DNA from 2 places in the Paenibacillus terrisolis genome. Region 2 is predicted to be linked to the other one. Evidence: predicted binding sites of a transcription regulator. Region 2 holds the regulator's gene; the other holds the start of a gene.
The links. Region 2 encodes NrdR, which represses ribonucleotide reductase genes. Its sites were predicted from a motif close to AACACNATATATNGTGTT; they were not measured.
Positions count from the first base shown of each region.

Region 1: ACI48K_RS16305 (anaerobic ribonucleoside triphosphate reductase) is a predicted target of NrdR. The motif match lies at 6,844-6,861, and genes of this name have one in related genera.

Region 1 is NZ_JBKFGG010000017.1:160,027-168,206, reverse strand. Features, by position in the region: gene ACI48K_RS16320 (ribonucleotide-diphosphate reductase subunit beta) at 1-870, opposite strand, end outside; gene ACI48K_RS16315 (ribonucleoside-diphosphate reductase subunit alpha) at 1,573-3,906, opposite strand; gene nrdG (anaerobic ribonucleoside-triphosphate reductase activating protein) at 4,103-4,621, opposite strand; gene ACI48K_RS16305 (anaerobic ribonucleoside triphosphate reductase) at 4,618-6,594, opposite strand; cobalamin riboswitch at 6,774-7,016, opposite strand; gene ACI48K_RS16300 (MTH1187 family thiamine-binding protein) at 7,268-7,567, shown strand; tRNA gene ACI48K_RS16295 (tRNA-Thr) at 7,690-7,762, shown strand; gene ACI48K_RS16290 (HD domain-containing protein) at 7,872-8,180, opposite strand, start outside.
Region 2 is NZ_JBKFGG010000026.1:26,938-35,117, forward strand. Features, by position in the region: gene polA (DNA polymerase I) at 1-264, shown strand, start outside; gene mutM (DNA-formamidopyrimidine glycosylase) at 392-1,285, shown strand; gene coaE (dephospho-CoA kinase) at 1,298-1,894, shown strand; gene ACI48K_RS18530 (lytic transglycosylase domain-containing protein) at 1,891-2,454, shown strand; gene ACI48K_RS18535 (small, acid-soluble spore protein, alpha/beta type) at 2,524-2,745, opposite strand; gene nrdR (transcriptional regulator NrdR) at 2,875-3,345, shown strand; gene ACI48K_RS18545 (phosphate ABC transporter substrate-binding protein) at 3,505-4,455, shown strand; gene pstC (phosphate ABC transporter permease subunit PstC) at 4,543-5,445, shown strand; gene pstA (phosphate ABC transporter permease PstA) at 5,442-6,329, shown strand; gene pstB (phosphate ABC transporter ATP-binding protein PstB) at 6,341-7,099, shown strand; gene ACI48K_RS18565 (DedA family protein) at 7,273-7,890, shown strand; gene ACI48K_RS18570 (hypothetical protein) at 7,929-8,171, opposite strand.

The DNA.
Region 1 (8,180 bases), on a different contig from region 2:
CAGGGTCAGGCGTTTGTTGGCGATGTATTTGATGTAGTCGGACAACTCGCCGAGATCGATGCCCCGGACTTCTTTTAACGTATAATGCGCCCAGTTCGTTTCCAGCTCCACGGCACGGTTGATCGTGCGGTAGGCGTAGTCGATGTTTTCCTCCGTGTTTAGCTCCGGATAATCAACCAGCAGCTGCTTGAACACTTCGGCGAAGAAATAGCAGTGCTGGTTCTCGTCCCGTTGAATATAAGAGATCATTTGGCTCGTGCCCATCATTTTCTGATCGCGCGCCAAGTTGTAGAAGAAGGCGAACGTGCTGTAGAAGAAAATCCCCTCGAGAATCAGGTCCGCGACCAACGCCTCGAAAAACGATTGCGGCGTCGCTTCGTTGCGGAAGCTTTGATAAATGTCCGAGATGAACGTGTTGCGGTCAAGCAGTACCGGATCATGCTTCCAGTACTCGAAAATGTCCTTTTGCTCCTGCTCCGAAACGATCGAGGAAAGCACGTACGAATACGACTGGTTGTGCACCACTTCCTGCTGCCCGATGATCGCCGAAATCGCCTCCAGCGACGAGTCGGTGAAGTAACGCTTCACGTCGCCGACGAACATCGTCTGCATCGAGTCCAGCACCGCAAGCAGCGAGATGTTGATCTTGAACGTGCGCTGCTCTTCCGCATCCAGCAGCCGGAACTGCTGCGCATCCTTCGCCATCGGGATCTCGTCAGCGATCCAGTGGTTAAGCAGCAGCACTTTGTAGAGCTTGTACATATGCGGCATGCGGATGTCGTTCCAGTTGAGGATGCCGGAATTTTCACCGCCGATAATCCGAGTCGATTTGTTCGGCGCTTCCGTGTTGAAAATCGTTTGTAGCTTCATGGATATCACAGCTCCTTAGATGGGTGGGGATAGAATGCGTTTTTGAGGGCAGCCGTGTGAAATGTTTCCTACGATCGCTGTTGTTCGCGGATTTCTCTGATTAACCAGGTTCAGAAGTTGTAGAAATCCGCGAACAAAGGCGAACGCTTCACTTCTTCGGAATCATTTCACCCTTTTGCCCGACCCGCATTCTTTTTAGTATTAGCAAGTACTGAGCGCATCCCCGAAGGGGACAGCGCCTCCTGGCACGTAAATACACTGAAACGCAGTTACTGCTCATTCGCTTTTTAACTAACTAATCTTTGCACCAACAGTAAGCGATTCCCGAAGGGACAGCGCCTAGTTGATTGTAAGTAACTCTGATATCCCAGCATAGTGGCAGCTTTCGCCCTCGCAGGAGCGCTGAAGCAGAGCGTGCCCGTCAGGGCGACAAGCGGCTTGATCCGCCTATCTGACCCGGGTGCGCCGTAAGCAGTAGTGATGAGCAGCACGGTTTACCAGGTCACCCGGGTGCTCCAAAGTAAGACGTACCCGAAGGGGGAAAAGCGTTCTCAGCACACAGCCCAAGCGCATCCCCGCAGGGGACAGCGGCAGGAGCGCTTCTGTCACTCCAACGTTCCCGCAGTTTGCGGGAGTCCAGAGGGCAGCAGGCCCTTGGAGCCCTCCCTTACGGTAAGGGAGGGTTTGGGAGGGTTGAGAAAATCATGATGCGCACGACTCGCACTCCTCAATCGTCAATGCCCGGCTGCGGACGTAATACGTCGATTTCAAACCGGCTTTCCAGGCATGCAGGTGCAGGGACAGGAATTCCGTGGCCTTGATGTCCGGCCGCACGTACAGGTTGAAGCTTTGTCCCTGGTCCACGTGGCGCTGGCGGGCGCCCGCCATGTCGATCGACCAGTGCTGATCGATCAGGAAGGCCGTCTTATAGTACCAGATCGTTTTTTCGGACAGATCCGGCGCCGGGTTGGCGATTTTGTACGTTGTTTTCTCTTCATAGGAGAGAAGCTCATACAGCGGATCGATGCTGGCGGTGGAGCCGGCGATAATCGAGGTCGAACCGTTTGGCGCGATCGCGAACATCCAAGCGTTGCGGACGCCGTTTTTGGCGACTTCCTTTTGCAGTTCTCGCCACTGTTCCGCGGTTACGAACTTGCCTTCGCGGGAGCCGTCGGTATAGCCGCGAAGCTCAAAGTAATGACCGGTTTCCCAATCGGAGCCGGCAAACTTCGGATAGCGGCCTTTTTCCTTGGCCAGCTCCATGCTGGAACGGACAAGCAGGTAATTGATTTTTTCATACAAAGCATCGTTATAAGCGACGGCTTCTTCCGATTCCCAGCGGATGCCTTCCAGCGCCAGCAGATGGTGCAGCCCAAAGGTGCCCAGCCCGATGGCCCGGTATTGGCTGTTGGTGTACTGCGCTTGCAGCACTTCGATATTATTGATGTCGATCACGTTGTCGAGCATCCGAGTCTGGATCGGCACCAGCCGCTCCAGGACGCCGGCCGGCACAGCGCGGGCCAGGTGGATCGAGTTCAAATTGCAGACGACGAAGTCGCCGGGGATTTTGGAAACGACGATCCGGGTCTGTCCGTCCTTAGTCACCAGTTCTTCTTGTTCAACAACGGTCGGGGACTGGTTTTGCATGATTTCGGTGCACAGGTTGGACGAGTAAACCATGCCATTCGCCCGGTTTGGGTTGGCCCGGTTAACTGTGTCGCGGTAAAACATATAAGGCGTACCCGTCTCTAGCTGCGATTTCATGATCCGTTTCATGATGTCAATTGCCGGCATCGTGATGCGGGACAGAGTTGGGTGGTTCACCGCCTCCTGATATTTCTCGCGGAAGTTGCCCTTGCCGAATTCTTCGTCGTAAAAATCCTCCAGCCCCAGCGCGCGGCCGTTTTCGTCTTTCCAGCCCATCGTTTTCTTCACTTCGTGCGGACAGAACAGGTTCCATTCGCCGCGTGTGTCGACCGCCTCCATGAACAAGTCCGGAAGACATACGCCGTGGAACACGTCATGGGCGCGCATCCGTTCGTCGCCGTTGTTCAGCTTCAGGTCGAGGAAGGCGAGAATATCTTTATGAAAAACGTCCAGGTAAACGGCGATTGCGCCTTTGCGCGTGCCGAGCTGATCGACGCTGACGGCGGTATTGTTCAGTTGGCGAATCCAGGGGATGACGCCGGAACTGGTGTTTTTGTGGCCGCGGATATCCGAACCGCGGGCGCGGACTTTGCCGAGGTAGACGCCGATGCCGCCGCCCATTTTGCTCAATCGCGCCACATCGGTGTTGGAATCGAAGATTCCCTCAAGCGAATCGTCCACCGTGTCGATGAAGCAGCTGGAGAGCTGTCCGGCGACCTTTTTACCGGCATTGGACATCGTTGGCGTCGCGGCGGTCATGTAGATGTTGCTCATCGCCCAGTACGCTTCCTTAACGAGCTCTAGCCGTCTGTCTTCCGGTTCCTTGTGCATCAGGTACATGGCGATAACCATGTAACGCTCCTGCGGCAGCTCCATCGTCCGGCCGTCAAAATCGGTCGCGAGATAACGCTCGGCCAAAGTCAAAAGCCCGATGTAATCGAACAGCAAGTCGCAGGAAGGATCTAACGTCCGGCCCAGCTCTTCGATTTGCTCTTTCGTGTAGGCTTCAAGCAGCTCTTCCCGGTAAATGCCCAGCTTCACCAGATCGGAGATCAGATGGTAAAACGAACCGTAGGGTTCTTCGGGGTAAGCTTTGTAACGGCGGTTTACGGCCGCTTTTTTGTATAAGGAGGTGAGCAGGGAGCGGGCGGCGGCGAATTTCCAATCCGGTTCTTCCTTCGTTACAAGCTCCAGAGCGGACATTGTGAAGGCGCTGCTGATTTCGTCGCCCGTCACTGCGTCGCGCCGCAGCTTGCCGCTTACGCCGCGCAGAAGGCGCTCTTTATCAAGCTTATTTAAACCCTCCAGAATGCGGTCGGCGTAAACGCCGAGGCGCTCAAGATCGAAGGCTAGTTGGCGGTTGTTTGGTTTGGTCACAAGTGTTGGCATGATAATTCCTCGCTTTCCTGGAGTGGGGTTGTGCGAAATGTCACAACATTGTCACAAAAATTTAATTCTCAAATTGTAGATAAGGGGTGAAAAAAAGGGGTGCTTAAATAAGCACACGCCTCGCTGAATAAATTAGTGTGATAAATATTACAGGATATTAATTATACTAGAATCCGGCAGAATTGAAACCGGAAATCTAGAATGAAAAAGCCGGCTCCCACAGAATCGATGTATCTGCTCTAAGGCTGGATTGTATGTCTATCAGCCGCTGGTTGGAGCTGCCGCGATAGCGCAGGGAGGGGTCGCGTTTCTCTAGTATGAAACGACCGTCCACAAGCACTTCGCAGCGGCGGAGCAGCTCGTATTCCGGGGAGTCCGGACGGGCAACCAGTTCTTCATAGGTATATCCGCTGTAGATCCAAATGGATATCGGCCCCGTCTCGGCTACCAGCCGGTCGATGAACGTGCAGACCTCGGCAGCCGAGAAGAAGGGGTCCCCGCCGAGAATCGTAAGTCCGCTCAGCAGGGGATTATTTTTAATATCACGAATGATTTCGGCTTCCCGCTCCGGGGTAAATAGGTCGCCGTGATTGAAATTCCATGTCTCCGGGCTGAAGCAGCCCTTGCAGTAATGCCGGCAGCCGCTGATGAAAATAGCGGCCCTGAGGCCTTCGCCTTCATTGATCGTTTCGGGATAATAGCCGCAAATATTCATGCGTCATGTTTAACCCGGTCGCGGACTTCCGCTTGCTTGGCCGCGTTGAAGCGGGTTTGGAAATCCCCGGTCAGATACCCGGTTACCCGGCGGAGACGGCGGATATGAACCTCGTTTTCGCTTTTGCCGCAAGAAGGGCAATTCGCCCCGATGATGCCTTCATATCCGCAAGCGGAGCAGCGGTCAATCGGGTGGTTGATGCTGAAATAGCTGACTTGCTGTTTAAGAGCGTATTGAACGATTTTCAGGAATGCCGCAGGGTTGCTCCGGGCATTGCCGTTGAGTTCAATATACGAGATCGCCCCGGCGTTGCACAGATCGTGGAACTTCGCTTCCAGCTCGATTTTTCTCGCCGCGCTGATGTCGTAATACACCGGAACGTGAAAAGAATTGGTATAGTATTCGCGGTCGACCACTTCCGGTACGGTACCGTAGGTGACCTTGTCGCGTTTGGTAAATTTCCCGGACAAGCCTTCCGCCGGTGTGGCGAAAAGCGTAATGTTCAAATTGCAGCGTTCGCTTTGGCGATCGCAATAAGCGCGCATGAAAGAGATCAGCTCCAAGGCTTTTTCGTATACCGTTTCGTCTTCGGCATGATGTTTGCCGTACATCGCCTTCATGCATTCCGCCAGCCCGATGAATCCGATGGACAAGCTGCCATGTTTCAGAAGATCCCGAACCGGCTCGTCAGGAGCGAGATATTCGCCGCCTTCCCATACGCCCTCGCGCATCATGAAATCGGAGGCTTTGGCTTTTTGGGAAGATTGGATTTCAAAGCGGTGGAGCAGTCCTTCGAGAGCAATATCCATATAATGCTCAAGCTCGTGGTAGAAGCCGCGTTCATCGGCTTTCTTTCGGCGTCCCAGCGCAATGCCGTGTTCCAGTCCTAGTTTGACCAGATTCAACGTGTTGAACGACAGATTGCCTTTGCCGGATAAATGATTGCGGCCAAACCGGTCGGCCAGCACCCGGGTGCGGCAGCCCATTGTGGCGAACTCCGTATCCGGATCGGCCGGATCGTAATACTGCAGATTCAGCGGCGCGTCCAGATTGGCGAAGTTCGGATACAGCCGTTTGGCCGAACATTCCGCCGCTTTCAGGAATAGCGGATAGTTGGGTTCGCCCGGATTTTGGTTGGTACCCTGTTTGCATTTAAAGATTTGAATCGGGAAAATCGGCGTTTCTCCGCTGCCAAGTCCGCGCATCGTCGCGTTCAGCAGGGAGCTGATGACTAATTGTCCTTCCGGCGAAGTGCAGGTTCCGTAGTTGATGCTGGTGAACGGAATTTGCCCGCCGGCCCGGCTCGACATCGTGTTCAGATTGTGAATGAGGCTTTCCGAGGCCTGCATGGTTTCGCTTTCGGTTTCTTTTAAAGCGTATTTGAACGTTTTCGGGAAACGCTCCCGGAGGTCGCCGCGGCTCATCGCAATGTCTCCGTAATCTCCAGCGGATTCTCCTTCCTCAAAATACTCCAGACCTTTCAGGAAATACTTGCGGAACGACTTGCCCACATAAGGAGCCAGGTCGAAATCCAGCTTGTTGGCGGATACTCCTCCGTATTGGGAGTTCTGCTGGGATTGAAAAATAATTGCGACGAGCGCCATCGCCGTCATGATCGAGGTGGGCGGACGCACGCTGCCGTTGCCAGTGTTAAAGCCTTCCCGCAGCAATTTCTCGAAAGGGATAAAAATGCAGTTGGTCGTGCCGATCGCATATTGATCAAGATCATGGACATAGAGAATGTTGTCGCGGATCGCCTGAACCACCCGTTTCGGCATGACAAAATGATTCGCATACCATTTGGCATATTCGCTGCCGAATTTGCTCATTTTGCCGGAGAAGCTCTCACCGTTCAAATTGGCGTTTTCCCGCAAAACCTCGAGATTACGGCTGTGAACGATCTCCTCGCCTAATTGAATGACTTCATCCAGCATTTCATCTTGGTCAGTATATACTTGGTTCAACAATGCCATAACAAAGTTCTCCTCCCCAAAAACTAAGCATTGACTGCATATAAAAAGCATCTCCAACCCGACAAGGCTGAAAATGCCCGAATGCGCTACAATGGAACTTAAAACATTCACGTTATATCGTGAAACTTATGTATAAGCAGCAAGCGGACACCTCTCCTGTTCCTCGCAGGATCATATACAGCGGTGTCGTCAAATAGGCAGGTCTCCTGGCTTACGGTATATCCGCCGGCGCCTTCCCGTATTTGCCCTATCACAATATACAGTGGCATGAATGTCGGCGAACCGCTATTGGCTTCTCCCAGTTGAGAGCGTCACCAAAGCTACCGTTTACAGTGGCGGGACCGCAGCGGAATTGCACCGCACTTCCCTTTTAAGGTCCGGAGGACTAGGTCTTCCGAATCACCTATTTATACTATATTTGGTTGTCATGTTCTAAGATTAACTCAATATGTTGTGTTTGTAAACGGTGGATTTATAGAATCGATTGCTGATAAAAGAGGGCTGATCCCCCAATCGCTAGTCCCGTGAGGGACACGGGAGTTTGTGAACTTTTTATGGGCGATGATGGGATTTTTTCCAGTGGAGATTAAATGGTTTATAATAAAGGGATGAAGGGTTTGACCCAATATCTAGTAATCTTAGAAGTGACAAACCATGAAAAGAGGGGATTAAGATGGCCATTGCAGAAGTGACGGTGATTCCGATCGGAACGGGGAGCACCAGCCTTAGCGCTTATGTTGCGGATTTGCAGCGGGTTTTGGAGCAGCAGGAGGGAGTAGTTTGCACGCTGACCTCGATGGGCACCATCATCGAAGGGGCACTGGACGACGTGTTTGCCGCCATACGGGCGATTCACGAAGCGCCGTTCCAGTCCGGCGCCCAGCGGGTGTCCACGTCGATCAAAATCGACGACCGCCGCGACAAAGCCGGCTCTTCGGAGCAGAAGCTGCGCTCGGTGCGGGAGAAGCTTTAGGCTCCCCCGCCGCCGAAGCGGCGTGAAAAAGGGATGGAGAGCGTCCGCATTCCGGAAATTTACGCTTGCTTTATTTTTCAAAAGCGGTATAATAAATTTTGTTTCACGCTAAAAACAGATGTGCTGGTGTAGCTCAGCTGGTAGAGCAACGCATTCGTAATGCGTAGGTCGGGGGTTCGAATCCCTTCACCAGCATCCTAAAAGCAAGCAAAACGCGCCTTCCGAGGTTTTCGGAAGGCGCGTTTTTTTGTGCAGTAAGTTTAAACTTCTAACATCCTTCTAACCCTGGTTCATTTGACGAAAATTACTCTTCCCATTTGGAATGAAGGACATGATGGCAAAAGTTAGGTCGCTTATATCCCGGAAGAAGCATTTCGCACACGTCGGCGTTAATCGTGCCGTATGTCGTTTCCGGTTTATGCTTGAAGCCTTCCAAGAAGGCATGTAAGATGTCGTGTTTGAACCGGTTGCGAGGAAAAGCCTCGACGATTTGCTGCCGCGCTTCTGCTGAGATGAGATCAAAGTTCTTTCCAACGACATCATAACCGACGCCAAAATTCATAAGCGCCACTTCGGTTTCCTTATATTCGACGATTCCGATGGTTGTATGCAG
Region 2 (8,180 bases):
ACGGCGATGAATACGCCGATTCAGGGCACGGCCGCCGATATTATCAAGCTCGCGATGGTGCTGATGGACGAAACTTTGCATAAGCACGGCTTGAAGAGCCGCATGCTGCTGCAGGTGCATGACGAACTGGTCTTCGAGGTGCCGCCGGAGGAACTGGAGATGATGACCAAGCTTGTCCCCGAAACGATGGAGAAGGCGCTTGCGTTGTCCGTGCCTCTCAAAGCCGAAGTCAGCAGCGGGACAAATTGGTACGAAGCGAAGTAATTTGAGATGGCCCAAGTGTAGCCGGATCATTGACGGAGGCTTAATTTTCCGCCATTTTGCTGTAACATTGGCAGGTTTTAATTTTTATGAGTCCTAATCCGACTTCAAGAACAAGAGGTGAGACATCATGCCGGAACTACCCGAAGTAGAAACGGTCAGAAAAACGCTGACCGGTTTGATTGTCGGCAAAACGATCGAGTCCGTCATCGTGTCGCTGCCGCGGATCATTCAGCGGCCGGACGATATTCGTCGTTTCGAGACTGAACTTGCGGGGCATCAAATATTGGAGGTCGCGCGCCGGGGCAAGTTTTTGCGCATTATCTTGGATGGGCTGGTGCTTGTTTCCCATCTGCGCATGGAAGGCCGATACGGCGTTTACGATAAAGGAGATCCGGTGGAAAAGCATACCCATGTCATTTTCCGTTTTACGGATGGCAAGGAGCTGCGTTACAAGGATGTTCGGCAATTCGGGACGATGCATCTGTTTTTGCCTGGCGAGGAATTCATCCATAAGCCATTGGTCCAACTTGGTCTCGAACCGCTGGATCCTTCCTTTACTTCCGAAAGTTTTCGCGAGGTCATCTCCAAACGTACCACCAAGATCAAGCCGACTTTGCTGAACCAGGAATATGTCGTAGGACTGGGGAATATTTATGTGGATGAAGCTTTGTTCCGGGCAGGCATTCATCCGGAGCATCCGGCGAACCGTCTATCGCCTTCCCAACTGGACAAGCTTTACGATGCGATTATCGAAACGCTGGCGGAAGCGGTGGAAGCGGGAGGATCTTCCGTTAAATCCTATGTTAACGGTCAAGGGGAGATGGGGATGTTTCAGCACTCCTTGCGCATTTATGGCCGAAAAAACGAGCCGTGCGTAAACTGCGGGCATCCGGTGGAGAAAACGGTGGTCGGTGGGCGGGGAACCCATTTTTGTCCTTCATGCCAACCCCCATACGGGACAAGCGGCGTCCGGAAGAAATCGGCTGGTTCCTCCGCCAAAAGTCCCAAAGACAAACAGTGAGGTGTTCAAGCGATGAATATCGGATTAACCGGAGGAATCGCTACCGGGAAAAGCACCGTTTCCCAAATGCTCGTGCGGCGCGGGGCGGCTCTGATTGACGCGGATGTGATTGCAAGAGAGATCATGGAGCCGGGGCATCCGGTATTGGATAAGGTAACCGAGCGGTTTGGACGGACGATCCTGCTGCCGGATGGAAGGCTGGACCGTAAGAAATTGGGTGAAATCGTGTTCAAGAATCCGGAGGAGCGCAAATCGCTGGAAAATATCACACATCCGGCCATTCGCCAGGAAATGGCCGAGCGCCTTTCCAGACTTGAAGAGAGCGACCCGCGCAGACTCGTTGTCGCCGATATCCCGCTTTTGTACGAGTCGGGACTTGAGAGCCTGTATGAAGCCATTATGGTTGTATACGTTCCGAGGGAACTGCAGATGGAAAGGCTGATTCATAGGGACGGACTAAGCAAGGAGGCGGCGGAGAGCAGGCTGAATGCCCAAATGGATATTGAACGGAAAAAGGAGATGGCCGACATATTGATTGACAACAGTCTTGGAGTAGAGGAGACGGAGAAGCAAATCGACAGTTTTTGGCGGGATATGGTTGGATTATGAGGTGGCTGCGGAAAAAAAGGGTGCTGCTTTTGCTGCTTCTGGGATTTACGGTTATGATATTTTTTAATTCCACGTGGCTGTCGTTTTTTTATCCGATATACTATAAAGAGGAAATTCGCTATCATTCGCAAAAAAACGGCGTTGATCCTTTCATGGTTGCCGCTATTATTAAGGTGGAGACCAATTATAAACCAGGGGCCCAGTCTAGAAAAGGCGCGCTTGGCATTATGCAGATCATGCCGGATACGGCACAATGGGTTATCGGCAAAGCTAAACTTCCCGATATGACTCTGGATCAGGTCCAGAATGAAATCGGGTCGAACCTGCAAATCGGCACGTCGTATTTGAAACTGTTGTCTGCCCAATTTGACGGAAACGAGATCGCTATGATTGCCGCATATAACGCAGGGCCGGCCAATGTGAAAAATTGGCTTCAGAACGGAGTTTGGGATGGCCGTCTTGAAACCGCCAAGAATATCCCATTCGGAGAAACTCGGCATTATGTCCAGAGGGTGTCCCATTATTACAAACAATATTCCGAAATCTACGATCAGTTTTGATCTTTTCATAAAAAGAAGACATTGACAAACGGGTTACGCTTGCCAATGCCCTCCGGTTATGATCGGTTGTTATTTAAATTGACCTGCCAAAGATTGCTCGGCTAAGGTTACCAAACGTTTTGTAATGTAACCCCCGATCGAACCGTTTTCGTAAGAAGTCAGGTTACCAGCATATCCGTCTTGTGGGAAAGAAATGCCAAGTTCCTGAGCTACTTCATATTTCATTTGTTCGAGAGCTCCGGAAGCTTGCTTAACCACTAGGTTGTTCGAAGAGTTGCTGTTTTGGGCCATGTTGTTCACCTCCTTGTGGTTGGTAACAGTATTATGTACCGGGACCCGCAACTTCATTACGAATTTTTTAAGTTATATATTGGAATTGATTGCAAAAGAGTATCAGAGGATGAAAGGAGGCTTTTACACTTGAAATGTCCGTACTGCGACTACCTGGGAACCAAAGTGCTTGATTCCAGGCCAGCTAACGAGAATCGATCCATTCGCCGCCGCAGGGAGTGCGAAAGATGCAGCCGACGCTTTACCACCTTTGAAATGGTCGAAGAAATGCCTCTTATCGTCATTAAGAAGGATGGAAGCCGTGAGGAATTCAACCGTGAAAAGATGCTTCGGGGACTGATAAGAGCCTGCGAGAAGCGGCCCGTATCCGTGGAACAGCTTGAGTCCGTCGTATCGGAAGTCGAGCGGTCGATCCGGCATTCGGCCAACGCGGAGGTTGAAAGCCGAGAGATTGGGGAATTAATGATGGAACAATTATACCCGGTGGATGAGGTGGCTTATGTACGCTTCGCTTCGGTGTACCGCCAATTTAAAGATATCAATATGTTCATGAAGGAATTGAAAGGACTATTGTCAAAAAATACGGGCGAGGAACAATAAGCTGCATTGGTTTTTCATTTCTGGATATAAAAACGCTCTTGCGGGAATACTCGCAGGAGCGTTTTTATTTTACACAGATTTTACAAAACTAAAACATAGGTCTGATAAAAGGTGCCTATAATCATTATGTACAAACAAACAAGGGGGAAACAACCGATCATGAAGAAAAGTTTATTGTTAGTTTTGACTCTCATCTTGACATTCACCTTGGCTGCCTGCGGTCAAAATAACAGTGCTAATAACACGGCAAACCAAGGCGCATCGAACAACGGCTCGTCCAACGAAGCAACGGGTAACGGCGGCAATGCGGCAAGCTCTGATTTGTCCGGTTCAATTTTAGCGGTAGGTTCTACGGCGCTTCAACCGCTCGTGGATCAAGTTTCCAAAAAATTTATGGATCAAAACCCTAACGTTTCTATACAGGTTCAAGGCGGCGGCAGCGGCACTGGTTTGACTCAAGTATCCGGCGGTCAGGCCGACATCGGTAACTCCGACGTATTCGCTGAAGAAAAATTGGATGCAGGTCCTGCCGGTGAATTGGTTGACCATCAAGTGGCTGTAGTTGGTATGGCTGCTGTAGTAAATCCGGATGTAAATGTTGACAACTTGACTAAAGACCAACTGGTTCAAATCTTCACCGGCAAAATTACAAACTGGAAAGATGCTGGCGGTCCTGATCAAAAAATTCAAATCGTAAACCGTCCTTCCAGCTCCGGTACTCGCGCTACTTTTGAAAAATATGCGCTTGGCCAAAAAACCGAAGACCTTCAAGGTTCGATTCAAGAAGACGCATCCGGTACCGTTAAAAAACTGGTAAGCGAAACTCCGGGAGCCATTGGTTATCTGGCACTGTCTTACCTCGACGATACGGTTAAAACCGTGAAATATGAAGGTGTAGATGCAACGGTAGACAACATCGCAAACGGAACTTATCCGGTTTGGGCTTATGAGCACATGTACACCAAGGGCGAACCGAATGATGTTGTTAAAGCATTCCTTGATTACTTGGCTTCCGATGAAGTGCAAAACGCAGACGTTGTTGACCTGGGTTACATCCCTGCCAGCAAAATGCAAGTAAAACGTGATGCTTCCGGAGCTATTACGAAGTAATCCACATAACACGCTAACATCATAACGCGCAGGATAAGAGGCGGATTTCTCTGCCTCTTTCTGTGCTGTGTAAAGGGAGAGGTTTCATTGGCTCAGTCCGGCGACAGAAAAAAAGTACAGCCGCATATTATTGAAGAATGGACCGGGAAAATATATACGTCATTATGTATTGTTTTGTTAATTGTGACCATTTTTTCAATGGTTTATTTTGTTGCAACTAAAGGGTTAAGTTCGTTTATACAAGACGGCATATCGATTCGTGAGGTTTTTGGGGGAACGGATTGGAGACCGGATGGAGAGCCCGCGGTATTTGGCGCGCTTCCGTTTATTTTCGGCTCGTTCAGCACATCCATCCTTGCGGCGTTGATCGCTGCGCCGCTAGGAATTTCAGCCGCATTGTTTATGGTTGAAATTATGCCGGGCTTTGGTAAAAGATTTTTGCAGCCGGTTATCGAACTTTTGGCCGGTATCCCGTCCGTTGTATACGGCTTTGTCGGTTTGACGGTGATCGTGCCGCTTTACAGAGGAATTTTTCCTGGACAAGGTCTTGGTATTCTCGCCGGGGCTACAGTCTTATCGATCATGATTTTGCCGACGATTACCTCGATTGCAACGGATGCTTTAGCCGCTTTGCCGCCGGGCCTGAAGGAAGGCTCTTATGCTTTGGGTGCGACAAGATGGCAGACGTTATCCCGAACCGTGCTTCCTACTACGATGCCTTCCCTGATGACCGGGGTAGTCCTCGGGATGGCCCGTGCCTTCGGAGAAGCGCTCGCCGTACAAATGGTGATCGGGAACGCGCCTCATATTCCGCACTCCCTGTTTGAGTCAACCTCCACACTGACCAGCGTCATCACGCTGAGCATGGGGAATACCGTTACGGGCTCTACGCAGAATAATGTGCTGTGGACGCTTGCGCTAATTCTCATGCTGATGACATTTGTGTTTGTGTTTGTTGTACGTTGGCTTGAAAGGAGAGCAAAACGATGAGCGCTAAAACAGCGGATAAAATTGCAACTGCGGTGATTATCGGTCTCGCGAGCCTGATTGTCGCCATTATGATAGGATTGCTCGGCTTTATTTTGGTTCGTGGACTGGGCCATGTAAGTTTTCACTTTTTGACTTCTTCGCCGGAAACGATCAAGGCAGGCGGCGGGATTGGCCCGCAGCTGTTCAACTCGATTTTCCTGCTGGTGCTGACTTTGATCATCACTATTCCGCTTGGTCTGGGAGCAGGTATCTATATGAGCGAATATGCCAAGCCCGGTAAAGTTACGGATTTTATCCGTTTGGTGGTTGAAGTGTTGTCCTCCTTCCCTTCCATCGTGGTGGGCTTGTTTGGACTTTTGGTTATTGTTAATATTTTCGGCTTCGGTTTTTCTTTGTTTTCGGGCGCATTGGCTTTGACCGTATTTAACCTTCCTCTGATGGTGCGGATTACGGAACAAGGGATGGCGAGCGTTCCCCAGGCGCAAAAAGAAGCGAGCTTGGCGCTTGGCTTGTCCAAATGGAAAACCATCGTATCGATCATGCTGCCGATCGCGCTGCCGATCATTTTGACGGGGACAATTCTGGCTGCCGGCCGCGTATTTGGCGAAGCCGCTGCATTGCTGTTTACCGCCGGGATGAGCAGTCCGAGACTGGATTTTACCAACTGGAACCCGCTTAGCCCGATGTCTCCGCTAAATCCTTTCCGTCCGGCAGAAACGCTGGCAGTCCATATATGGAAAATCAATTCCGAGGGTCTGGCTCCGGATGCCCCGGAAATTGCCGCGGGCGCTTCCGCCGTGCTGATCATTACGGTACTGCTGTTCAATTTGCTGGCCCGCTGGCTTGGACGCAGATTGCATAAGAAATTCACGGCTACGAAATAGGAGGACTGGAAGTGCAAAACATCGAATTGTCGACCAAGGACTTAAGCGTCTTCTATGGGGAGAAGCAAGCGGTCAAAAATATATCTCTGGACTTTGCGTCACGTCAAGTTACGGCTCTGATCGGTCCGTCCGGCTGCGGAAAATCGACGTTTCTGCGCAGCTTGAACCGCATGAACGACTTGATCAGCGGAGCCCGGATCACCGGCGATATCTGGATCGGCGAGGATAATATCAACGATCCGAAAACGGACGTGGTTTTACTCCGCCAAAAGATCGGGATGGTCTGGCAGCGCCCCAATCCTTTTCATAAATCGATTTATGAAAATATTGCGTTTGGCCCGCGCTATCACGGCATTCGCAATAGGAAAAAGCTCGACCAGATTGTGGAGGAGTCCTTAATCAAGGCTGCGCTTTGGAACGAAACGAAAGACCGGCTGCACGATTCCGCCCTCTCGTTGTCGGGTGGGCAACAGCAGCGTTTATGTATAGCAAGATCGATTGCCGTGAACCCAAGCATTATTTTAATGGATGAACCGGCATCGGCGCTCGACCCGGTGTCCAGCGCCAAAATCGAAGAGCTGATCGCCGAGCTGAAACGCGAATACTGCATTATTATCGTGACTCACAATATGCATCAGGCTGCCCGGATATCCGAAAAAACCGCCTTCTTCCTCATGGGCGAACTTGTGGAATTCGACGATACGAGCAGAATGTTTACAAACCCTTCGGAGAAAAGAACGGATGACTATATCTCCGGAAGATTCGGCTAATCCTTGTCTTGAAATATGACGAATTTGTTCTCCAAATCCCTGCCTGGACGATAGTCCAGGCAACGAACTGGGCCTGGGCCTCTTTTGAATTGGAGTTTCCTTGATTATACTGTTAACATGTAATTAAGGTGCTTCATGGCAGCGCCTTGGTATCAGGGAAAAGGAGACAGATCATGAACGTGCTGGGCTGGATTGAACGGATGTTCGAGCACTACGGTTATTTCGTGCTGGTGTTCGGACTGCCCGTCGATTTTATCGCATTGCCGCTTCCTCCAGGGCAAACGACGTTGACTTATACAGGATATTTGGCTTATAAAGGTGTGCTCAGCTTGCTGCCGGCGATACTCGCCGGGCTTGCGGGCTCTATCATCGGCGTTACGGTAACCTATCTGATCGGTTACAGGCTCGGAGCGCCGCTGATCGAGCGTTACGGCAAGTGGATCTTTTTAAAGCCCGCTCATTTGGAGAAGACCAAATTCATTTATGAAAAATACGGCAACCGGATGCTGCTGATCAGCTTTTTTGTGCCGGGCGTCAGGCAGTTTTTCGGTTATTTTGTCGGAATTATACGGGTTCCTTTCCGGTCGTTCGCTCTATATGCTTATACCGGGGCTGCCTTATGGGTCATTGTGTTTGTCAGCGTAGGTTATGTTTTTGGCGAGCAGTGGCAGTTTGCATTTACGTTAATCAACAAATATTTGAAATACTTTTTTATCGGCCTGGGCGTGATAGTGGCGGTTTTTCTCTTCGTCAAGTGGCGCAAGTGGCGGTTGAAAGTGGCGAAATATTAAGATTTGATGATAATCAAAAGACGCCGGGTAAGGTTACCTCAGCGTCTTTTTTTATTTTTTCGAGTGGAAGTAAGATACGATCTGGACAAAAGGTCTTCGATGTCAAGTTCCTCCTCGGGCGTGGCTTCAAGACCCTCTTGCTTAAGTCTGAGCAGGGAGAGCAGCTCGAAGAGATCGCCCAAAACGGTAAATCCGGCACCGATAATTGCCAAATCGTCTGAACCTAACTCGGCATCTGCATATTGCTGCACAATTTTCTGTGTATTTTTTTTCCTTGCCAAGCACACCAC